2 regions of the Roseibium porphyridii genome follow, and region 2 is predicted to be linked to the other one. Evidence: riboswitches for the same ligand, from Rfam matches in the RefSeq annotation. Region 2 holds a riboswitch; the other holds the start of a gene.
What was found. Region 2 has a riboswitch for thiamine pyrophosphate ahead of thiM (hydroxyethylthiazole kinase). Riboswitches for the same ligand answer to the same signal wherever they lie in the genome.
Positions count from the first base shown of each region.

Region 1: another riboswitch for thiamine pyrophosphate. It lies ahead of K1718_RS05335 (ABC transporter permease); the one in region 2 lies ahead of thiM (hydroxyethylthiazole kinase).

Region 1 covers NZ_CP120863.1:1,115,523-1,127,436, reverse strand. The annotation lists gene K1718_RS05355 (RluA family pseudouridine synthase) at 1-551, shown strand, start outside; gene rpoH (RNA polymerase sigma factor RpoH) at 727-1,617, shown strand; gene K1718_RS05345 (CHASE2 domain-containing protein) at 1,756-3,981, shown strand; gene K1718_RS05340 (ABC transporter substrate-binding protein) at 4,009-4,950, opposite strand; gene K1718_RS05335 (ABC transporter permease) at 4,973-5,728, opposite strand; TPP riboswitch at 5,876-5,982, opposite strand; gene K1718_RS05330 (hypothetical protein) at 6,060-7,832, opposite strand; gene K1718_RS05325 (adenylosuccinate synthase) at 8,090-9,382, opposite strand; gene K1718_RS05320 (MFS transporter) at 9,607-10,896, opposite strand; gene K1718_RS05315 (DMT family transporter) at 11,002-11,898, shown strand.
Region 2 covers NZ_CP120863.1:2,311,463-2,323,376, forward strand. The annotation lists gene K1718_RS10805 (xanthine dehydrogenase family protein molybdopterin-binding subunit) at 1-1,810, shown strand, start outside; gene sbmA (peptide antibiotic transporter SbmA) at 2,058-3,317, shown strand; gene K1718_RS10815 (DMT family transporter) at 3,746-4,747, shown strand; gene K1718_RS10820 (hypothetical protein) at 4,782-5,195, opposite strand; gene K1718_RS10825 (Lrp/AsnC ligand binding domain-containing protein) at 5,220-5,456, opposite strand; TPP riboswitch at 5,596-5,706, shown strand; gene thiM (hydroxyethylthiazole kinase) at 5,775-6,548, shown strand; gene thiD (bifunctional hydroxymethylpyrimidine kinase/phosphomethylpyrimidine kinase) at 6,583-7,386, shown strand; gene K1718_RS10840 (TRAP transporter substrate-binding protein) at 7,391-8,503, shown strand; gene K1718_RS10845 (OmpP1/FadL family transporter) at 9,120-10,382, shown strand; gene K1718_RS10850 (SDR family oxidoreductase) at 10,450-11,229, opposite strand; gene K1718_RS10855 (UDP-2,3-diacylglucosamine diphosphatase) at 11,498-11,914, shown strand, end outside.

The DNA.
Region 1 (11,914 bases), 1.2 Mb from region 2:
TCGTCGTGGCCAAAACCGACCAGGCACACCAGGGACTGGCAGCTCAATTTGCCGATCACGGACGCACTGGTCCGCTCGAACGGGCCTATTCAGCGCTTGTCTGGGGTGCGCCTTCGAGCCTCAAAGGAACAATTGACGCGAACCTGGCAAGGTCACAGTCCAACCGACAGAAGATCGCCGTGGTGAAGACCTCCGGCCGTCGGGCCATAACTCACTGGCAAGTGAAGGAAAGGTTCGGAAAAGACGATCAACCGGCGCTTGCCAGCTTGATGGAGTGCCGGCTGGAAACCGGCCGCACGCATCAGATCCGAGTTCATATGGCCCATATCGGCCATCCGCTGATCGGCGACAACGACTATGGGTCCGGTTTCAAAACGAAGGTCAATCGGCTTGAAGACCCACTCAGAACCCTTGTGGGCGACTTCAGCAGGCAGGCATTGCACGCAGGATTGCTGGCCTTCGAGCATCCCGTAAACGGTAAAACTTTGCGTTTTGAGAGCCCTTACCCACCTGATTTCGCAAAACTTTTGTCCGGATTACAAAAATTTTAGGAATGAATTCTGTTTTCCGCCCATGCAATCGCCTAAAATCTACCTATATTAAAACCTCTTGTGTGCCGTAATGGACACGATATCGCGTCTGTTTTCTCCCAAACATTCTTGCTTGCGCCTTAAGCGGAGCAACCGGAGAAGCCGGATGTAGACTTGACGAAAGGGGGCGCATGTTATGGCCCAGAACGTACCGACACTCACCGCAGGGGAAGGTGGCCTGAGCCGCTACCTGGATGAGATTCGCAAGTTTCCGATGCTGCAGCCGCAGGAAGAATACATGCTCGCCAAGCGCTACAAAGAGCATGAAGACCCCGCTGCAGCTGAACGCCTGGTCAATTCTCACCTTCGCCTTGTTGCAAAAATAGCTATGGGATACCGCGGCTACGGCCTGCCGATCGGAGAAGTGGTCTCTGAAGGCAACGTCGGTCTGATGCAAGCGGTGAAGCGCTTTGAGCCGGACAAAGGTTTCAGGCTCGCGACTTATGCCATGTGGTGGATCAAGGCCGCTATTCAGGAATATATTCTGCGTTCGTGGTCACTCGTCAAAATGGGAACCACTGCTAACCAGAAACGCCTGTTCTTCAACCTGCGACGCCTGAAAGGCAAAATCCAGGCTTTGGACGAAGGCGATCTCAAGCCGGATCAGGTAGCAGAAATCGCCACCCGCCTCGGTGTCTCCGAGGAAGAGGTGATTTCCATGAATCGCCGTCTGGGCGGTGATGCCAGCCTCAATGCCCCGGTGCGCGCCGAAGCTGATGCAGGCGAGTGGCAGGATTGGCTTGTCGACGAAAGCGACAGCCAGGAGACACTGCTCGCCAATCAGGAAGAGCTCGACCAGCGCCGCAAAATGCTGAGCGACGCCATGGACGTCTTGAACGACCGGGAGCGCCGGATTTTTGAGGCTCGCCGTCTTTCTGAGGATCCGATGACGCTTGAAGACCTTTCCGGGGAATTCGGCGTTAGCCGCGAACGCGTTCGCCAGATCGAAGTCCGCGCATTCGAAAAAGTCCAGAAAGCCGTTCGCAACAGCGCGCGTGCGAAGGATCAACCCGCACCCGTCGCTTAAATCGGAACATTACGGACTGCCCGAAGACGCTGGAGCCACCGCTCCAGCGTTTTTTTCTTTTAGCTCGGCGCCACCCTCTCGCTTGCGAACCCTCAGACCTGAATTTAGTCTGACCCGGTCTTAACGAAATGGGTGGCCATGCGCCGAGTTCTCAAAGCACTGTCGTCCAAGCGCGCTCTTGTCGCCATGATCGCCTGCGTCATCCTCGCTTTCATGACCGGGCTTCGAACCGCCGATCCGGATTTTCTGAAGTCCATTCGAGAGCTGACATTCGATCAGTATCAGCGTCTGCATCCAAGAGATTATCAAACCGCGCCGGTCCGCATCGTCGACCTTGATGAAGCATCGATTGCTGAAATCGGGCAATGGCCCTGGCCCCGCACAAAAATCGCGGAGATGGTTCGTGTACTGACGGATCTCGGCGCTGCAACAATCGTCTTTGATGTGGTCTTTTCCGAACCGGACAGAACATCGCCTGCTCAGCTAAAAAACTCTCTGGCCGCGACAACGCCGAGAGAGGTGCTGGAAGCCCTTGAGATCCTTCCCGACCATGACGAGCAGTTTGCGGATGCCATTGCCAAGGCACCAGTCGTGCTTGGTTTCGCCGTGACGCCGGATGAAACCGGGAGCAAACCGGTCAAAATTGCCGGGACGGCATTTGGTGGTCAGGATCCGGTATCCTTTCTTCCACCGTTTCCTGCTGCGGTCACGAACCTTGAAGTCTTGCAGAAATCGGCCAGTGGCATTGGTTCGATATCGATTTCCGAAGATGACAGAGAGGGCATTGTCCGGAGGGTTCCCCTGATTGTCAGTGACGGTGAACAGATTTACCCGAGCCTCGTCGCTGAAGCGTTGCGAGTTGCACAGGGCGCAAGCGGCATCATCGCAAGGTCAACCGGCTCAAGTTCAGAAAGCGCCACCGGTGATCCGGCTGTTACGGCCATAAAGATCGGCGACTTCACTCCCCCGACGACTGCTGCAGGCGAACTCTGGCTTTATTTTACCTCTGACAGGGATTTCCCGGAACGGTACGTATCTGCGCGCGACCTTTACGATCAGGAGAAACTTGCTGATCTCGTTCCATATTTCGAGGGGCAAATCGTTCTTGTCGGAACATCCGCCGTCGGCCTTCGGGACATCAGGGCAACGCCCCTGGGTGAACAGGTCCCTGGTGTATCCATCCATGCTCAGGCGTTGGAGCAAATCCTTTTCGATCAATATCTGTCGCGGCCTGATTGGGCCAACGGACTGGAAATCATTGCAACATTTCTGGCAGGTGCCATCATAATTCTGGCCATGCCCGCAATCGGCAGCATCGGCACCGCGGTCCTCGGCGGCCTGATGGTGACCGGGTTGATCGGCGGATCTGTATACCTCTTCTGGAACAACGGTCTGCTGATCGACCCGATCTACACCAGCCTCACGGTCTTGCTTGTTTTCACCGCCGCGACTGCGCTGCTCTACTTTCTCACCGAACGGGAGAAGAAATTCGTCAGACAGGCCTTCAGCCAGTATTTGTCTCCCGATCTCGTAAACCAGCTGGAACAAACGCCTGAACAGCTGGCGCTCGGCGGCGAAATCAGACCCATGACAATCCTGTTCATGGACATTCGCGGTTTCACCCCGATATCTGAACAGCTGACACCGGAAGAACTGGTGAGTTTTCTGAATACGCTTCTGTCGCCCTTGTCCGATGCCATCCAGGCAGAAGGAGGAACAATCGACAAATATATCGGCGACAGCATCATGGCGTTCTGGAACGCACCGCTGCACACACCGGACCATGCCGCCATGGCCTGCCGTGCAAGCCTTGCCATGCTCAAGGTCGTGGATGATCTGAATGCCCGGGATGCATTCCGTTTCAAAGCCAGAAAACTGAAATCGCAGTCGGTCAAGATCGGCATTGGGCTGAACAGCGGTGAAGCCTGTGTCGGCAACATGGGATCAGCCAGAAGGTTCAACTATTCGGTCATCGGAGACGCCGTCAACGTGGCCTCGCGGATTGAATCCAGCTGCAAGGCTGTTGGTTCGGAACTTCTCGTTTCAGAAGATACGCGCAACGCGGCACCAACCTTCGCCTATCTCGAAGCCGGCGAAATTGACCTGAAGGGCAAAAGCGAGCCGATCAAACTTTTCGCCTTGCTCGGTGATGAGGGCTTACGGAACTCGGAGGAATTCCGCGAACTGGAGGCAACGCATATCAGTCTGCTCAGCGCCGTCGCGGAAAATGACATTCAGGCGGCAGAGGACGCCTTGCAGAGCGCATTGCTTCTGGCGCCGTCCCTGATGGACTTTTACGGCCGCTTTGAGGACATGCTGGAAAACCTCAAAACGGTGGAGCCCACCAGCAGCGCCGCACAATAGTCGGCGCTGCCGGTTCGCAAAAAGCCTTTAACGGATCTCGACTGCGTATGTCTCCACCGGAACGACCTTGCTGATCAGTCCGGCTTCCGCCATGAACTCGGCAAAACGCTGATACCGACCTTCATCAAGAGCTGCCGGACGCTTTGCAAACCTTGGCAATGTGTCTGCCCAAGCGCGCTTGTTAAGCTCATCATTCAAATGGGGATAGGCCTCGATAAAGGCATTCCAAGCTTCATCAGGATGATTGGTCAGATAAACCGTCGCAGCTTCAACAGCTGCGAGAAACTTCTCATAGCGCGGGTCTTCAACCTGATCCTTGTTCACGACATAGATCAGCTCGTCAAAAACCGGAACGCCGTTCTCTTCTGGGAAGAACGCTTTGCCTTCTTTGCCTTCAATCTCGATCTGTGTGAGCTCGAAATTGCGATAGGCACCGATCACCGCATCGACCTGACCTGACATCAGGGCAGGCGACAGCGCGAAATTCACGTTGATCAACTCAACATCGTCCATGCTGAGACCAACCGAACGCAGCATTTGTCCAAGCATCGCATCTTCGAATCCGGACACGGAAAATCCGATCGTCTTGCCTTTGAGATCTGCGATTTCCTTGATCGGACCATCTTTCAGAACGATCAGGGAATTCAGTGGCGTCTCGACCAGCGTGCCAATCCAGGCGACCGGCAGTCCTTCCTCGATATGCGCGTGCAAAGTCGGTTGATAGGAAATTGCAATATCGCCCTGCCCGGCAGCCACCAGCTTGGGTGGCATTGCAGGGTCAGCCGGTTCGATCAATTCAACTTCCAAGCCTTCGGCTTCAAAAAAGCCCTTGGTCTGAGCGGTGATGACTGGTGCATGGTCCGGATTGGTGAACCAGTCCAGAAGCACCGTCAGCTTGTCCGCAGCATGCGCAGGTACCGCCGAAAGCACGGCGGCGGCAACTGTCAAAGACATGAGTGTTTTTTTCATTCAATCCTCCAGATTGTGGCAGTCAGTCTTCGACCTGCCATGGAACAAGAAGTTTGCTGAGATGCTCAACCGCATAGCGCAGAGCGAGCACCATGAGGGCGAGCAGGATGACGGCAGAAAACAGAAGATCGGCATTCCCGCGGGCGTTCGCCTGAAGCATGATGAAAGCAAGGCCGCCTTTGGCGCCCGCCCATTCGCCAACCACAGCGCCAATCGGCGCAAAAACGGCGGCCACACGAATGCCAGATACGAAGGCGGGCAGTGCTGCCGGCAGGCGAAAGACCCAAAGTTCACGAAAGCGGGGAACCCTGTAGAGGCGCGCCAGATCGACAAGCCCAGAATCGAGTCGCCTCAGACCGTCGTAAACCGTTGAGGTGACCGCAAAGAAGATGACCAGAATGGCCATGACAATCTTCGATGACATGCCGAACCCGAGCCAGAGAACAAGGACCGGTGCAATGGCAAAAACCGGCAAAGCCTGCGTCACCAGGATGGTCGGCATAACGATCCGTCCGGCCAACGGATAAAGCCAGATCCAAACAGCAAGCATCGCCCCGCAGCTGACGCCGAGGACAAAACCGATCACCGTTTCAAGCGCGGTGATACCGGCATGGTGCAACAAAAAGGGTGCGTTTGCAGGGAATGACCGCAGCACTTCGAGCGGTCCGGGAAGCATGAATGAAGGCGGCTCAAACAAAACGACCAGCAGCGTCCAAATGCCAAAAATGACCAGGACTCCCACAAGAAACTTGCCACAAACTGTCAGGAATGCGCTCATACCGCCTCCAAAAGGCGGTTCAACGGCTCTGGAACCGGCTTATGATCGAGAGGCTTGTTCCAAAAATCAAACCTCTGCTCTTTCAAGCAAACAGACATAGGATCTCCCGTCGTCGGACAGACCGACACTGACAATGGAGATCCGGGATTTGGCTAAGGATTCCGTCCCTTCGCCGGCATGACCCGGATCAGGTTCTAAGGGTTCGGCAACTTGCCATCTCAGTTCCGCAACACGGAACACCCCTCGGACCGAGACGGACCATGCCTAACCTTTTGGAAAAAGGCAAGACATGGAACGATCTGTTTTTGAAATTTCGGAAAAGCCCTGGCTGTTAGCCCGCTTGCCAGGATGAAATCGCCTTTTCAACGGCATCTTCACCAGCAGCACCTTTTTCGAGTGTCAGGATACCGCGCTTGCCGTTTTCATACAGCATCGGAATATCGATCCAGCCCCTCTCCCTAAGAAGAGCCATATTGCGTTGCTGCTCATTGGGCAGGCTCGAAAGTGCAATCCAGAAGAAACCGGGAGACACTTTCACCGACGCACCGATCAGCGCATCGCCCCGGGCTTCTTCAGTCGGTTTCATCACAAGACCTGGGACGTTGACGACATCTCCAGAGGCAAAGTTTTCCGGAAACTCGTATTTGATCTCAACAAGGTGACTTGCCGGAAGTGAGGTGTCGTCATTGGGCTTGATACGAATATCGACCTTGACGTCGCGTTCGGGAATTTCGATTTCAGCGCTCAGCACCGCCTGCGACCTGCCATCGAGATTGGTTTCCTCTTCGATGTTCCAGACAACCGCTCCCTGTGCGGCTGTTCCGGAGCCACCGGTGTCTTCGCCTTCTTCGTAGAGAATGGAGCGCTGTATGCCGTTGTCCTGGCTTACAGGTGAGTCAGTGGTCGCCGGTGTTTCAGGTGCAACAGCCACAAGGTTGTCATCAGCCGGGGCCGGCGGCGTGGCTTCGATACCCGGAACCGGAGCAGCATCGGCTGCCGGTGGTGTCGGAGCCGGTTCGCTTTCAATACTGGTCACGATCGACGGCTGCGAGGGCGTTGGAGCCGGCTCGTCAGCCTGCGGCGTGATTGTTGTGGTGGTAACGGTTCTGGCGTCCGGAGCTACCACATCTCCATCGCTGACACCCTCGCCGCCATCCAGCAACCTGTCTGAGATTTTTGAGGAATCGCTGTCGTCCGTTGGCACTTCGCTTGTGGGAACCTGGGTGTCCGTGCTCGGCGGCACAACAGCTGCGCTCGAGGTGTCTTCCGTTTGACTTGCGACACGTTCTTCTGAGTTCTGTCCGCCGATCGAGAGCAGGAAATAGGCACCTGCACCAACAACAGCAAGCGCCAAGACTGCTGCGATTGCGATTGGCAACCAACGCTTTCCCGCACTGTCGCCGCGCAAAGCGTCGGAAGCCTTCGGGCGGTCCTTGCGTGATCGCTTGGCCTTCTTAGTCGGCTCTTCCTTTGCAGCCGGCGCAGGTTCGTCGGCATAAAGCCCTGCGTCCGCCGCCAATCCCGGTTCGCCAGCCTGCTCCGCAGCTACAGGGTCCGCATTAGCAGTTTGAGGTGCCGGAGCATCAAATGCCGGTTCTTTGCGTTCTGGAACCGGGTCGGATGCGGCCTGCTCGGCAGCTACCGGATCAACGGCTTCCTTCGCCTGCTGCACGGCCTGGCTCGTGGCCACTCCAAGACCTTCGGCTTCCGTGAGGGTCTCTTTCAATGGCGAAGGTGTGTCTTCCATCGCGGGAGCTGGCGCATCGGGCTCAACCCTCGGCGGATCCTGAGACGCCTGAACTGGTGCCTCTGCCATTGGCTCCGGTGCTGGCTCTGATGCCTTTGGCGCAGCTTCGCCACCCGCAGCTCCAGTCGGACTGAGACCAAGACTTTCACGAGCCGCTTCGGCTTCAACCTTGCGAATAGCTTCTTCAAGACGAAGTTGCTCAGCCGTTATCTCGGAGGGTGCAAGCGGCGGTTCGTACGCTTTCAACTGGTTGACGATGGCGTTGCGGGCACGGCTGTAGACGCTTCGGCGCGCAGCACCGTTGTTCTCGGGCAAAGACGCGATCGTTTTCTTCAATATCGAATAGTAATCAGCCATCTTCCTGCCTACCGGCCGACTGCAGGGATTCGTCTGCTGGCCTGAGTGTCGGATCTTTCTCAGGCTTATAGCAAGTTTTTGAAGCCAAGGGACAATCTTCGCACGCTAAGCTTCAACCGAATTCCCTACAATACCTTTTCTACCACTGTCTAAGTTCATGGGACACGCTAGCCTGTCCCATGACGGGGCGCACTGTTTGTTCTGATTCGCAATACGCCACTATCTCGTTCAATAATGTGTTTTTCCAGACACAGATCTCAATCCTGGAAAGGATTCTGCACAAGAATTGTGTCATCCCGCTCAGGGCTGGTGGAAAGAAGCGCCACAGGCGCACCAATCAATTCCTCTACATGACGCACATATTTGACGGCCTGCGCCGGCAAATCCGCCCAACTGCGAGCCCCTTCGGTGGATTCTTTCCATCCCGGCAGTGATTCGTAGATCGGGACAACCCGCTCCTGAGCACCTTGCGAAGCAGGCAGGTAGTCGATCCGTTCGCCGTCAAGTTCGTAGCCGATGCAAATCTTGATTTCATCAAGACCGTCGAGAACGTCGAGCTTCGTCAATGCAATGCCATTGATGCCCGATGTGCAAACAGTCTGGCGCACAAGAACTGCATCAAACCAGCCGCACCGCCGGCGCCGGCCTGTCACGGTTCCGAATTCATGTCCGCGCGTTCCAAGAAATTCGCCGACCTCATTTTCCTGTTCGGTCGGGAACGGACCTTCACCGACCCGGGTCGTATAAGCCTTGGTGATGCCAAGTACATAGTCAACGGAGCCTGGGCCAAGCCCGCAGCCCGTTGCCGCCTGACCGGCCACGGTATTGGAAGACGTGACAAACGGATAGGTACCGTGATCGATGTCGAGCAATGCTCCTTGCGCTCCTTCAAACAGGATGCGCTTGCCCTGGCGGCGCTGTTCGTCCAACAGGTACCAGACCTTGTCCATATAGGGCAGCACCTTGTCGGCAACACTCGCCAATTCGTCGTAGATGGCCTGAGCGGAAACTTCCTCTTGCCCCAGGCCACGCCTCAGCGCGTTGTGGTGCGTCAACAGGCGATCGATTTTGGCCGGTAGCGTCGTCAGGTTCTTCAGATCCATCAACCGGATTGCGCGCCGTCCGACTTTGTCTTCATAGGCAGGACCTATGCCACGCTTGGTGGTGCCGATACGCGTACCGGTGTTTGAGTTTTCACGCAGGGCGTCGAGCTCTCGGTGAAGAGACAGAATCAGGGTCGCGTTTTCGGCAACGCGCAGGCTTTGAGGCGTAACGACAACACCCTGCGCGCTCAATCGTTCGACCTCTTCAGCAAGCGCATGCGGGTCCAGAACAACGCCATTTCCAATGACGGACAACTTACCTTCGCGCGCCACACCGGAGGGCAGAAGAGACAGCTTGTAACTGACACCGTCGATAACCAGCGTATGCCCGGCATTGTGTCCGCCCTGGAACCTTACGATGACATCGGCTTGTTCCGACAACCAGTCGACAATCTTGCCTTTGCCTTCGTCTCCCCACTGCGAACCGACAACAACCACATTCGCCATTTAGTTTCTGCTCTCCTGAAGCGTCTTCGCACGGAACCGCCTGAATTGCGCTGCGCAACACGGGTCGGTATGTGCCAACATGACAAACCCCGGCAACCGGACCGGGGCAAACGGCGCGGACTATAGACAGGTTTCCAAGCTCTTGCGAGTCTTCGAACCGAAATAAATCATACGGTCCGCGTGGTTTTCAGCTACGTGGCATATAGGATCTTTCAGGGCGACAATTAGGCAGACCCGGAGCCATCCGGTGATTGCTTGTCGGAGGTCTCTTCCCCGTCTCCCCCGGCAAGACGATAGATCATCGGAGATGTCCTGAGCAGCCAGACAAAACGTTCCCGCTCGTCGGCCGGAATTGCTTGCCGGCTGAACATCCTGAAGATGACAAAAAGCACCAAAGCCAGATGCAGGGTCGCCGTATAGACGAAGAACGCTGCGGGACCGAACATGCCCATCAACAATGAGGCGATGAACGGACCAAGCACCGCACCGCAGCCAAATGACAATGTCAGTCCGGCAGCAATGTCGACAAACTGTCCGGGTTTTGCGTGGTCATTCGCATGTGCGGCTGCAAGCGAATAAAGTGGCAGGGCAAATCCGCCAAAAAGAAAAACCCCCAGGAACAAATCGGTTTGACTGGACGTTCCCGAAATGAAGAGACAAGCAAGACCAGCTGCAATCGTGAAGCCGATGAGAACCCATCTTCGATCGACCCTGTCGGACATCCATCCGGCCGGATACTGAAACAAGGCTCCTGCAAAGACCCATAGAGCGATGAAGATCGCGACGGTTTCCAGGCCAAGGCCAATCGATTCAGCGTAAACCGGTCCGACCATACGAAATGCACCATTCGTCAGACCGATCGTGAATATTCCGACCATCGCAACAGGAGACACCCGCCATAGCGCCAGGGGGTTGACGATTTTGGCAGGTGGTGCGGCCGGATTGCTTTCACGCGTCAAGGCAACAGGAACAAGAGCAAAAGCAAACAACATCGCCAAAACGATCAGGATATCGCTGCCGGTTGCTCCAAAGATCGGCAGCATGAATTGGCCGCCCATGACGGCTGCGAGATCAACAATCCTGTAAACTGAAAGAATGCGCCCTCTCGACGCATTGGATGCAATGGAATTCAACCAACTTTCCAGCACCATAGCCGTCCCGCAAAAAGCAGCACCGCTGACAAAACGCGCAATCATCCAGGGCCAACCGGCAGGTGCAAAGGCAATAGCAAGAATGGCAATCGCACTGATGGCCGCCAGTGCGGCAAACACACGAATATGTCCTGCTCGGGCGATCAGGAACGGTGCCAAAATTACCCCGCAGATCAAACCTGCGTAGTAAAGAGAACCGAGCAAACCGATGCTGGCATCGGAAACCCCTTCGACACGTGCCCGAACCGCGATCATGGTCATTGCCAGACCGTTTGCTCCCAAAAGGCAGGCAGCGGCAATCAACAGCGGCGATATGCGCCCTGCGAGTGGCCTTTCCTCCCCGGTGGTCGAACCCTGTATCATTGTTCGCTTTCTTTACTTCCTTTTTCGCAAATCGGTTTTCGGGTGTCGGCAAGTCTCACAGCATGGTAGGCGAGAGACATCACTCCAGATCAACGAGAAATGTCAATGTCGCTTCGAAACTGGGTTCTGCTGTTTGTTCTCGGCGCTATTTGGGGCGGTTCTTTTCTCTTTGCCAAGGTCGCAGTTGCTGAAATTCCGCCATTCACACTGGTCTTTTTCCGAGTTTCGATCGCCTGCGCCGTTCTTCTCCTCGTCCTCTGGCAACAAGGGCTGATCAAGCGTCTGGAATGGCGGCTTGCCCTGCCGTTTCTGATAATGGGCTTTCTCAACAACGCCGTTCCGTTTTCCCTGTTGTTTCTCGGTCAAACGGAAATCGGCGCGGGGTTGGCATCAATTCTGAATGCGACAACACCAGTCTTTACCGTAGTCGTTGCAAGCTTGATCGTGAAGCAGGAACCACTTCAGGTAAATCGCGTTGCAGGCGTTGTGCTGGGCGTTGTTGGCGTGGCAGTCATGTTGTCGAGCAGCCTCACAGGTCTTGCCAGCGATCCGCTCTGGGCGCAGCTTTGCTGCCTCGGCGCAGCAGTTTCCTATGCCTTTGCCGCAACATTTGCGAAACGCTTCAAGGATGTCCCGCCACAGGTCGCAGCAACCGGACAGCTTATCGGATCAAGTGTGCTGATGTTACCGGTTGCGATCCTGACAAGCGCAGGCTGGTCAATTGGCGACCCTGGCATGACCGCATGGCTCAACGTGTTGGCTCTCGGCATTCTTGCGACCGCCTTCGCCTATCTGATCTATTTTCAATTGCTGGCAAACGCCGGCGCTACAAACGCTTCGCTCGTAACGCTGATTGTACCAGCGAGCGCACTCTTCTTTGGCTGGCTCATTCTGGGTGAAAATCTGAGCGCACTTCAACTCAGCGGATTCGGCGTGCTGCTGATCGGACTAGTCGTCCTTGATGGCAGAGTGATGCGCGGCAAACAGGCAGAGACCGTTTAAAGTGGAGGCGCTGCGC
Region 2 (11,914 bases):
AACCAATGTCTCTTTCACACTTGGACATGGTGACCAGGCCAAGACAGAAGAAGCTTTTTCCAAAGCTGACAAGACAGTGTCGATTGAAGTTGTCAACAACCGGATTGTCGTCAACTACATGGAACTGCGCGGCTGTGTCGCCGAATTCAACACGTCGGATAAACGTTTCAAGCTGACGCTCGGGACGCAAGGCGGTCATGGTGTGCGCGATATTCTCTGCAGCACGCTCGAACTTGAGGCAAGCGAGATCCAGGTAATCACTCCGGAAGTCGGCGGCGGTTTCGGGACCAAGGCCTTCTGTTATCGCGAATACCCGCTGGCGATGATTGCTGCCAGGTCACTGGAGCGTCCGGTGCGCTGGGCAGGTGAGAGAATGGAACATTTTGTGACGGACGCACACGGCAGGGACAATCTGACCCATGCCGAGCTCGCACTCGATGAGAACAACCGTATCCTGGGCCTCAATGTGCATGTGAAAGCTGCCATGGGCGCTTACCTTAATCAGTTCGGTCCGTTCATCCCCTATCTAGGTGCCTCGATGGCATCCGGGCTTTATGACATTCCTGCGGTCTTTGCGAAAATCGATGGTGTCTATATGCATACGGTTCCGACCGATGCCTATCGCGGAGCGGGGCGTCCGGAAGCAGCCTATGTGCTTGAGCGTCTGATCGACAAGGCCGGCGAAGAAACAGGTCTCGGCCCGATCGAATTCCGCAAGCTCAATTTCATTCGGTCGGATCAACTGCCTTACACGACCCAGACAGGGCGCCTTTATGACACCGGAGACTTCGCCGGCCACCTCGACAAAGCACTTGAAGTGGCGGACTGGGCGGGCTTCAAAGCTCGTCAGGCAGAGAGCGCTCAATCAGGCAAATACCGTGGTATCGGGATCTGTTCCTACGTCGAGGCATGTGCCTTTGCCGGCAGCGAAGAAGCCACTCTTGAGCTTGATGACAAGGGAAGCCTGACACTCCTCATCGGAACGCAAACCAACGGTCAGGGCCACGATACGGCGTACAGCCAGGTTGTTGCCGAACAGTTCGGCGTCAGCATCGAGGATGTCACCCTGGTTCAGGGCGATACAGACCGTGTCCGCAAGGGTGGTGGAACCGGTGGTTCCCGATCCATTCCGATTGGATTGCCATCTGTGCGCGACGCCAGTATCTCGTTGGTCAAAAAGGTCAAGGAGCTGGCTGCAGACAAACTTGAGGCTGGCATTGAAGATCTTGAACTTGAAAGCGGTGTGGTACGCGTCGTCGGGACGGACCAGCAGGTTACTCTTGCCGAGATCGTAGCAAGTGCCGGTGAGACGTTGTCCGCTCGCGAAGAAGTTGCGCAGTCAGAAAACACTTATCCGAATGGCACGCATATCTGTGAGCTTGAGATCGATCCGGAAACCGGCGACATCACTGTTGCAAACTACGTCATCGTGGACGATTTCGGTGTGACCGTGAACCCATTGCTGCTAACGGGTCAGGTGCATGGCGGTGTGGTCTCGGCCATCAGCCAAGCCTTGTGCGAACACACGGTTTATGACGAAGAAGGACAATTGTTGACCGCGTCTCTGCTGGACTATCAATTGATCCGGGCGGCGGACCTGCCGGAGATTCACTTTGAAACGCGCAACGTTCCATCCACTACGAATGCCATGGGTATCAAGGGTGCGGGCGAGGCCGGAACAATCGGTGGCCTGGCTGCGGTCATGAATGCCATTCAGGTAGCGTTGAAAGACGGAGCAGGCGTTGAAAAGGTTTTCGATATGCCCGCGACGCCGTTGCGGGTCTGGGACGCAATCCAGGCGGCCCGGTAAAGTTGATTGTTGTTCATCAGAAGAGGCATCCAAAAGATGCCTCTTTTTTTGTGCAAGTCACAGCGACGCCACACAGGAATTTGAGTGTTGTTGTGTCACCTGGGACTACGGCTAGACGCTGTAGTGTTTATAATTGTGTGAATAGTGTTATTCAGCTTCTTGCTTGATTTCGTCGTTACCAAGCACAGTTTGACTATCTGGCGGCTCTGATCGTCACTCATTAAACCGAACAGTCAGGAATTTACTTGTGTTTCAATCCTTCTTTCCGAAACCAAAACTGTTTTTCCTGTCTGCCGCGATATGGTCGCTTGCTGCAGTAATCGTCTGGTACGGATTTGCCAGTGACCTTGGTCCAAGCCTGGGGCTTGGAACTGCACCTGAAGGTCCACCCCCGATCGATCTCAGGTTTTTCGTGACACCCGACTTCTTGTGGTTCTACATCTACTACGCCGTTTGCACCGTGCTTTTCGGCGGTTTCTGGTGGTATTTCGAGCGCGATCACAGATGGCATGTATGGTCCGTCTGGGGTTCTTCTCTGATCATTTTCATCACCTATTTTTCGGTTCAGGTTTCGGTGGCGATCAACAACTGGCGGCGACCCTTCGGGGATACGCTGCAAAATGCGCTGGAAGGCGACAAAGGCGTTGTTGCCGCCGATTTTTACATGCTCATGCTGATGTTCGCGCAGATTGCAGGGCTGTCGATGGCACTGTTTGTGATGAACAGGTTCTTTGTCAGCCACTATATCTTCCGCTGGCGTACCGCGATGAACGACTATTACGTCGCCAAGTGGGGCAATGTTCGTCACATTGAGGGTGCTTCGCAGCGTATTCAGGAAGATACGATGCGCTTTGCCTCCATCATGGAAGGCCTGGGTGTTTCCATGATCGATGCCGTCATGACGCTGATTGCGTTCCTTCCTGTGCTTTTCAGTCTGTCGACTTATGTCAGCACCTTGCCGATTGTTGGTGAAATCCCCGCGCCTCTCTTCACCGCAGCCATTTTGTGGTCATTGTTCGGGACCGTTCTGCTTGCCGTGGTCGGGATCAGGCTGCCCGGACTTGAGTTTCACAACCAACGGGTTGAAGCCGCGTACCGAAAAGAGCTCGTCTATGGTGAGGATCATGAGCACAGGGCTCAGCCGCCAACTCTCACCGAGCTATTCAGCAATGTAAGGAAGAACTACTTCCGTCTCTATTTTCATTACCTCTATTTCAATCTGGCGCGCGGGTTCTATCTGCAGGCCGACAACATGTTCACGTATTTCATTCTGGTACCAACGATTGTCGCCGGTACGATCACATACGGTATCGTCCAGCAGATCCTGACGGCGTTTGGCCAGGTCTCGAATTCCTTCCAGTATCTGGTGAATTCCTGGTCGACGATTATCGAACTGCTTTCCATCTACAAACGCCTCAAGGGCTTTGAAGTGTCCATCGCCGAGCGCGAGACGATGCCGCCGGAAGAACTGGCGAGACTGCTGTCGGAAAAAGAGGCTAAGCTCTAGGGATTGGCAGCCTGAAAGAACAATTTCAGGCGTCAAACAGGCAGAGATTTGCGACAAAAGAGCTGCAGGGCTGTGCTTGTGCATGGCGCTAAAGCTATGACGATGCAGACCAAAGTCCGATTGGCAGAAGACATTCTGAGTGGTTCCAGCGATTTGAAACCGCGTCGCCGGATGGCGTCTGATCCCGCTTGCGCTCGTATCTCCTGATGACGAATTTCAAGAGCGGCGTTGCAAATGATGCGCACAGGACAGATACTGTTCAGGCTACTCATTTAAGACCCCGCCCCAAAACTGCCTTTTCAAGGCGATCCGTTTCTTGATGCGGCTGAGCTTTCAGTCGATGGCAGTTTCTGTTCAACGTCACGTGATTTCCAGTCCGGTGCATCACGGGCAAGACGTTTTCATTGCGCCGGTTCCTGGAATTCGTCATGACGCTTGCAAGCGTGAAAACCCGATTGAAACGGCAGCCTGCACCGACCGGCATGACGCGTCATGCGCCCATGCTCGGTATTTCACTGAAGCTGGCCTCGACAATTGCGTTTTTCGTCATGGCAACCGCGCTGAAGATCGCAGCTGAAACCGTGCCAATTGGTCAACTTGTTTTCGCACGAAACTTTTTCGGTCTGTTCCCGGTTCTGTTGATGGTTGCTTTTCGAGGCGAACTTGGGCTTGCCTTTCAAACACAGAACCCAAAGGGCCACCTGACGCGCGCTGCCGTCGGACTATCAGCAATGGTGTGCGGCTTTACTGCGCTCTATCTGCTGCCATTGCCGGATGCGACCGCGATCGGTTTTGCCACACCCCTGATCGTGGTTGTTCTCGCGTTTTTTCTGCTTGGCGAACAGGTGCGCATCTACCGTTGGAGTGCGGTCGGCGTCGGCTTTTTAGGCATTCTCGTCGTCTTGTCTCCCCATCTGGGGGAAGGGCAACTCGACAATGCTTCGGCGCTTGGCGCGCTGATTGGTGTGACGGGTGCAGGTTTTGCCGCGCTGGCCATGATCACAGTGCGAAAGCTGTGCGAGACGGAACGCACGTCAACCATCGTCACCTGGTTTGCTGGTGCTGCCACCTTGCTGTCTTTGCTGACCTTTCCCTTGGGCCTGCTTGCGTCTGGGCAAGCCTGGGTCTGGCCGGATGCATCGACTGCGGGACTGCTGGTTCTGATCGGGCTTGCCGGTGGGGTCGGACAGATTTTTCTGACGCAAAGCTATCGCTACGCGGAAGCCTCAACCATTGCTCCGTTCGACTACGTCAACATGCTGTGGGCGATTATCGTCGGCTGGCTGATCTTTTCCGAAGTGCCGGTTACAGAGGTGGTGCTCGGAGCGATGATTGTCATTGCTGCCGGCATTTTCGTGATTTACCGCGAGCACAGGCTTGGCCTCGACAGAACCAAGGCACGAAGAGCGTCCTCACCGTCAAAGTCGTGACCGCAGGGTCAGGCTTTGTGCCAAGTGTCGTTGGTCATTGTGGCTTGTAGGGGAAGGTCTCGACCGTGCTTTTGGTGCCGTCCGGAAAGACAAGCTGAACGCTGATGGATTGAACAGAGCCGTCCGGCATTTCCAGATACGGCTTGTCTTTCAAAACAGCATTCGGATTGTCCGGGTCACACGCATCCAGCTCCCAGATTTCTTCCAACGGACTTCCATTCAGGCCGAAGAAGACGTAGTCGATGCCACATTTCCAGGCTTCAAGGTGGGTAAAATAGATGAGGTCCTGGCCTTCCCAGTCCCGGAAGGCCACCCAGCTGGTCTTGGTGACTTCAAGAATTTGCTTGATCTGTTCCGGCGGCATGCCTTGTGCCTTTGCCGGTACACTCGCGGTGACTGGAAGAATGCAGAGGGTGGCGGATAGCAAGGCGGATTTCATCATGCGCATTTTTCGGCTCCTGCTTGCAGTGCCTTAAAAGGCTTTGAAAGTAATGATCGTCTTGGTGTCCTGAATCCCATCGATAGGATGCACCTTTTCATTGACGAAATGGCCGATATCCGCGTCGCTTTCGACATAGAACTTGACCAGAAGATCATAATCGCCACTGGTGGAATAGACTTCCGACGCGATTTCTGCATCTGCGATAGCGCTGGCAACCTGATAGGTCTCGCCCAGTTGGCATTTGATCATCACGAAAAACGGGGTCATACGGAGCTCCGGACGTTTGGCGCGTTGGATTAAATTGCTCTCAAGGACATCGCGCATCTCCTCGCCACAGTCAATTGCAGATGCCGACAAGCCTTTGGGCAGGTACTTGCAATCCGTTGTCAGCCTTGTTAGCAGTGCAAGCATCTCATGGGGGTGCCCGGCCATTGTGGCGCGGGCTGAGAGGCGACTTGCCAACTCCTTGAACCTGATCCGGCTGGTACCGGCGGAGGGATTTGAGATGACGATGTCTCTGGCAATAGCCTTTTTCAATCCTGCAGAATTTTCCGGCCTGAAACCGACGATGCCCGGGGGGAACACATGAGCCTCTCAATCGCGGCTTCAACGCAAGATCTTCAACCCGAGACGGTTTTTGATCTTCTGCAGCGTGTGCGCCGGCGAACACCGCGCGTTCACGCAATAACCAATGCCGTTGCGCAGGGTTTTACCGCCAATGTGCTGCTCGCACTTGGTGCCATTCCTTCCATGACCATTGCGCCGCAGGAGGTTGCGAGTTTCGCCGCCGGTGCGGATGCGCTTCTGGTCAATCTTGGCACGCTTGACGAAACCCGCCGTGCAGCCATTCCGTTGGCCGTGGCAGCCGCGCGGGAGAACAATCATCCTGTCCTGATCGACCCGGTCTTTGTGAACCTGTCGCCGGTGCGATGCGCTTTCGCCAAGGAGCTTTTGGCTTTTCAGCCGGATCTCGTTCGCCTGAACGAGGCTGAACAGAACGCTCTTTTTCACGACCGGGCAGATGTCGAGGCACTGATTGCGCAGGGAACGGTTCTTGCCGTAACCGGAGAACGGGACAAGATCGAAAGCCGCAAGAGAGATTTCCATCTTCTCAACGGCGATCCCCTGATGGCGCGCGTGACGGCGACCGGGTGTGCAGGTGGTGCCGTTTTGGCAGCATTTGCCAGTGTCGAGAAGGACACAGCATTGGCGGCTGCGGCCGGTTTGTCGGTGTTCAACATTGCAGGTGAAGTTGCTGCCGGTCAGGCAGCGGGCCCGGGCACGTTCGTGCCTGAGTTGCTCGATGCTCTTTACAGCCTCAGCCTCAGCGATATCGAAGCCCGTCTTCGCAGCGCTTAAGCATCAGAATTCCAGATTTTCGAAGGAGGACACCATGACCGCGATTGCGGTGACGATTGCAGGCTCTGATTCCGGCGGTGGCGCCGGCATTCAAGCTGATCTGAAATCCTTTTCGGCAAACGGCGTGTATGGGGCCAGCGTCCTGACCGCCTTGACTGCGCAAAACACCCTTGGCGTGAGCGCCATTCACGATATACCACCCGATTTTGTGCGGGCGCAGATGGATGCCGTCTATTCCGATTTGAATGTCGGGGCGACCAAAATCGGGATGCTCTCAAAGGTGCCGATCATAGAAGCTGTTGCTGAGGGGCTTGGAGCCCACTCAACCGGACCAGTTGTCCTTGATCCGGTGATGGTTGCCGCTTCAGGCGACCCTCTGCTCCAAACCAGCGCTGTCTCCAGTCTAATCGAGCTTCTTGTACCTCTCGCGGAGGTAATCACGCCCAATCTTCACGAAGCGGCCAGAATGCTTGAAACGGATGTCGCCGAAACAGAAGCACAGATGCAGGAGCAGGCTGAGCATCTTCTCAAGATGGGCGCGCAGTCCGTTCTGCTCAAAGGCGGGCATGGAACCGGTCAGGAGAGTGCAGACCTTTTCCTGACACCGAATGGGCCGGCGATCTGGCTTCGTGACGTTCGAATTGCCACGGGCAACACGCACGGAACCGGTTGTACCCTGTCATCTGCGATTGCCGCAGGGCTTGCCAAGGGGCAGGGGCTTGAAGCCTCGGTCAGATCAGCAAAGAGCTACATACAGGCAGCTATTGCCGCGTCTGATTTGCTCAACATCGGCCAGGGACACGGGCCAGTGCACCACTTTCATTCCCTTTGGAGCTAATGAGATGACGGACATGAAATCGTCAGAAGGACGTCTCATCAACCGCCGGTCCTTGCTGGGAGCATCGGCCCTTTCAGGCGCTTCCGTGCTCGCAGTGCCGGCAATCGCGGACGATGCTGATCCCATCGAATGGAAGATGGTTACCTCCTGGCCGAAGAACCTGCCGGGCCCAGGTGTGAGTGCACAGAGGATAGCCGATCAGGTCGCGGCTATGTCCAATGGCCGTTTTCAGATCCGGCTTTATGCAGCGGGTGAATTGGTTCCGGCGCTCGGCGTGTTTGATGCAGTGTCGGCCGGAACGGCTGAAATGGCGCATACGGCATCGTTCTTCTGGCAAGGCAAAATCCCGGCTTCGGTGTTCTTTACGGCCATCCCCTTCGGACTGTTGCCATACGAGCATATCTCCTGGATCGAACGCGGCGGCGGACAAGCACTTTGGGACGAGCTTTATGCCCCATTTGGACTGAAACCTGTCATGGCGGGCAATACGGGCGTCCAGATGGGCGGCTGGTACAAAAAAGAGCTTCAAGGGCTTGATGACCTCAAGGGACTGAAAATCCGGATGCCGGGCCTTGGCGGCGAAGTGATGCGTCGTCTCGGGGCAACGCCCGTGGGACTGCCGCCTGGGGAACTTTTTCAAGCACTTCAATCGGGTGTTCTCGATGCTACCGAGTTTCTTGGTCCCTGGTCCGATCGGGCAATGGGTTTTCAGAAAGTCGCCAAGTCCTACTATTCGCCTGGCTTTCATGAACCCAACGGCACTGGTGAAGCCCTTTTCAATCAGGATGCATTTGATCGGTTGCCTGAAGACTTTCAGAGTGTCTTGCTTGAAGCATGCCGTGCGGAGAACGGACGGGCACTTGCTGAAAGTGATTGGGAAAACGCGGGCTCATTACAGCTGCTTCAGGACGAAGACGGCGTCAGCGTGTTGCCTTATCCCGATGACATCATGAGTGCGCTGAAAGAAACCGCGGGAATCGTCCTGACAGAGTTTGCCGAGAAAGACCCCTTGGCGAAACGCATCTATGAAAGTCACCAGACGGCGAAGCACAGACTTGGTCCCTGGAGCAGCGTGGCAATGCGCAGCTTCATGACAGCCAGAGACGACAGTGTGTGAAGTGACTTTCGGCAGTGCCGTCCCGTCCCGGTCTGGCACTGCCGGTTTCGCAACTGCATATCAGGCAGTTGCGTCAACAACCACATGGATGTGCAGGGCGATGACACACACAGGTTGTGCCCTTGAAGCAGGTGATTTCTTGGAAAATTCGATCTGAATTCGGGGTGATTTCGGCATCTCGGAGACCTTTTGAGGTCACCAAACGGGGCACAGTCTTCAAATCTGCCTTTCTATGGATTGTGCAAATTGCCAGTGTTTCTGCGGAAGTTTGTCCAACAAGGGCGGCATATTCCCTTGGGGTACGTGTGGCAAAGCCGCAACGTCCACAGGTTAATTGACGTTATCGGAAGGTTGTCTCTCGATTGCCTATTTTCTAGGCAATCGTGTGAAAGTGTGTCGCCAACGTGACAAACAGTCTCAGAAGCGAACCTTTTGTCAGTGTTATGATCCTGCCTAAGAGAATAACCTGTCTGATTAAGGCGTATTTCGCGCTGCAGCAAAGTTTTTCTTAAAGCTGATTGAGTTTTTTAACGTGTTGAATCGGTCTTCGTTCTCCGGGAAACCTGTCTAGAGATGTCACGAAACATCCTTGGGCATGAGGACGGGAGAAAACGTAATGCCGTGGGCAGACAAAAGAACACTACTACTTACAACTTCTGCAATTATTCTATCTGTAGTTGCGACCAGTGCGCATGCAGGGGGCTTCGCTCTTCGTGAGCAAAGCTCTTATTATCAGGGGCTGTCATTCGCAGGCTATGGAACTTCGGGCGGTGGTATATCCTCTATGTACTGGAACCCGGCGTCGCTGATAGGTGCGCAACAGGGCCTGACTGTCGAGGCGCACAACACAGGGCTTTTCCCGGTCTCGGAAATCGATGGAACGCTCAGCGGGGGAGCGCTTGGGACATCATCTATCGGAAGCGGCGACATCGCGTCTGATGCTTTTATTCCGGCATCCTATGCCGCCTATCGGCTGAACGACCAACTGATTTTCGGTGTCGGCGTCAATGCGCCCTTCGGATTGTCTACCAAACCGGAGCAAAACTGGGCGGCTCAGTTCTATTCAAGATCGTCGTCGGTGTTCTCGCTAAACGTCAATCCGGCTGTTGCGCTTCAGATCAACGAGATGTTTTCGTTGGCCGTCGGTATTCAGGTTCAATATCTCGATGTCTCGCTGAAGTCGGCTGACGCGACCTCGGGAGCAGGGTTTCCGCGTTCGAACGAAATCTCGGGCAGCAGCATCGGCTATGGTGTTACGGCCGGTCTGACGGTACGCCCGATGGAGGGTACGGAAATCGGTGTCGGTTATCGTTCCGGCGTCGGTCATGACCTTGATGGTGACCTGATCGTTGGAGGTGTGACCCGGGCCATCGGCCTTGGTGTCGTAACGCCCGATATGGTCAACATTTCTGCCCGGCAAAAAATCACTGACAAAATTCGTGTATTGGGTACCGTTGAATGGACAAACTGGAGCCGGTTGAAATCGCCGCGTGCAATTTCCGATGCAACCGGCGCAGCGCTGACCACGCTTCATTTCAACTATGATGACGGCTGGTTTTTCTCGCTTGGTGGGGAATACGACTACAACGAGAAGCTGACCTTTCGCGCTGGTCTTGGCTACGAAATCTCACCGATCGACGAGGATATCCGCTCGACCCGTTTGCCGGACAACAATCGCTGGTGGCTCTCCGCAGGTGCAAGCTACAACTTCAACAAGCATCTGTCTTTTGATTTGGGGTACACGCACATCATCCCGGAATCGACAAAGATCAATATCGATTCCAACCACCAGGACTTTAACGCGACCTTCGGCACCTACACTGCCGATGTCGACAGCCATGTGAACATCATTTCAGCGTCGCTGCGTTACAAGTTCTGATCAAGTCAAAGTGGGAATGCAATGGGCCGGGGAAAACCCCGGCCTTTTTATTTGAAGGAGCGGTCTCTTAAAACGCTGCTGGATAAAGGCCGCCGTCAATCAGGAGGTTCTGTCCGGTGATGTAGCCGGCATATTGTGAGCACAAGAATGCACAGGCCTGACCGAACTCCTCCGCGTTGCCAAATCGCCCTATCGGGATGCCGGCTGCCTGTTCCTCGCGGACCGCGGCGACGCTTTTGCCGGACTGTTTTGCAGACAGTTCAAAGCCGCCTTTCAGGCGGTCCGTATCCATCTTGCCGGGCAGGATGTTGTTTACCGTGACGCCGTGGGGAGCCAGTTGACGGCTTACACCGGCCAGAAAGGCTGTGAGACCCGCCCGCGCTCCGCTGGAAAGATCCAGCCCTTCAATCGGCATTTTGACTGAAAGGGACGTGATGTTGACGATCCTCCCGAAACCGCGTTCCTTCATTGAAGGCACTACGGCCTGGATCAATTCGATTGGTGTGACGAAGTTCTGAACCGTGCCTTCGAGCAGTGCTTCCCGGGTGAGTTCGGTGTAGTCCCGGCGAGGTGGACCGCCGTTGTTGTTGATCAGAATGTCGGGTGCTGAGCAGGCCGCAAGCAAAGCGTCCTGACCCTCACGGGTTGAGACGTCGGCAGCGACGCTTTGGACGCTTACATCGTAGCGTTCCTGAATGGCGGATTTGGTCGCGGCAAGCACGGATTCGTTGCGCCCGTTCAGAACAATGTCGCATCCCGCTTCTGCCAAGGCTTCCGCACAGCCCCGACCCAGGCCTCGGCTGGATGCGCAGATGATGGCCTTTTTACCGCTTAGACCCAGGTCCATTTCTTGTCTCCTCTTTGGGCAATCGTGTTGCCTCTTTTGGCTGCCTACGAATGTGCCGTCAATCTGATAGCTGAAACAGGCTCTTGCAGGTAGGGGATTGGCGTAAGGTCAGGTTGTTTCAGCTAGAAATCTTGACGTTTTGCGGACTGATCCAACGTTAATCATAATCGCCGGAAATCAGAACCTCGGCGGTATCCCTGGCGTTTTGTCACAATAGTGATACCTGAATCGCGTCTAAAGCGCTCCAAAAGGTATTTGGAGAATTGCTATGTCTGTCTCGGAGGCATCGCGCCACTACAGGGCCCTGTTCATCTCGGATGTGCACTTGGGCACACGTGGTTGCCAAGCTGAACTGCTGCTGGACTTTCTGAAGGAAAACGACGCCGAGACGGTATATCTCGTGGGAGATATTGTCGACGGTTGGCGGTTGAAACGGTCCTGGCACTGGCCACAACTGCACAATGATGTGGTCCAGAAAATCCTTCGCAAAGGCCGAAAGGGCGCACGTGTTCTATACATTCCCGGCAATCACGACGAGTTCCTGAGAAACTTTCTGGGCACTCATTTCGGAGGTGTAGAGGTTGCCGATAGCATCGTGCATGAAGCGGCGAACGGAAAACGATATCTGGTCATACATGGAGACCAGTTCGACGTTGTGATCCGACACGCCAAATGGCTCGCATTC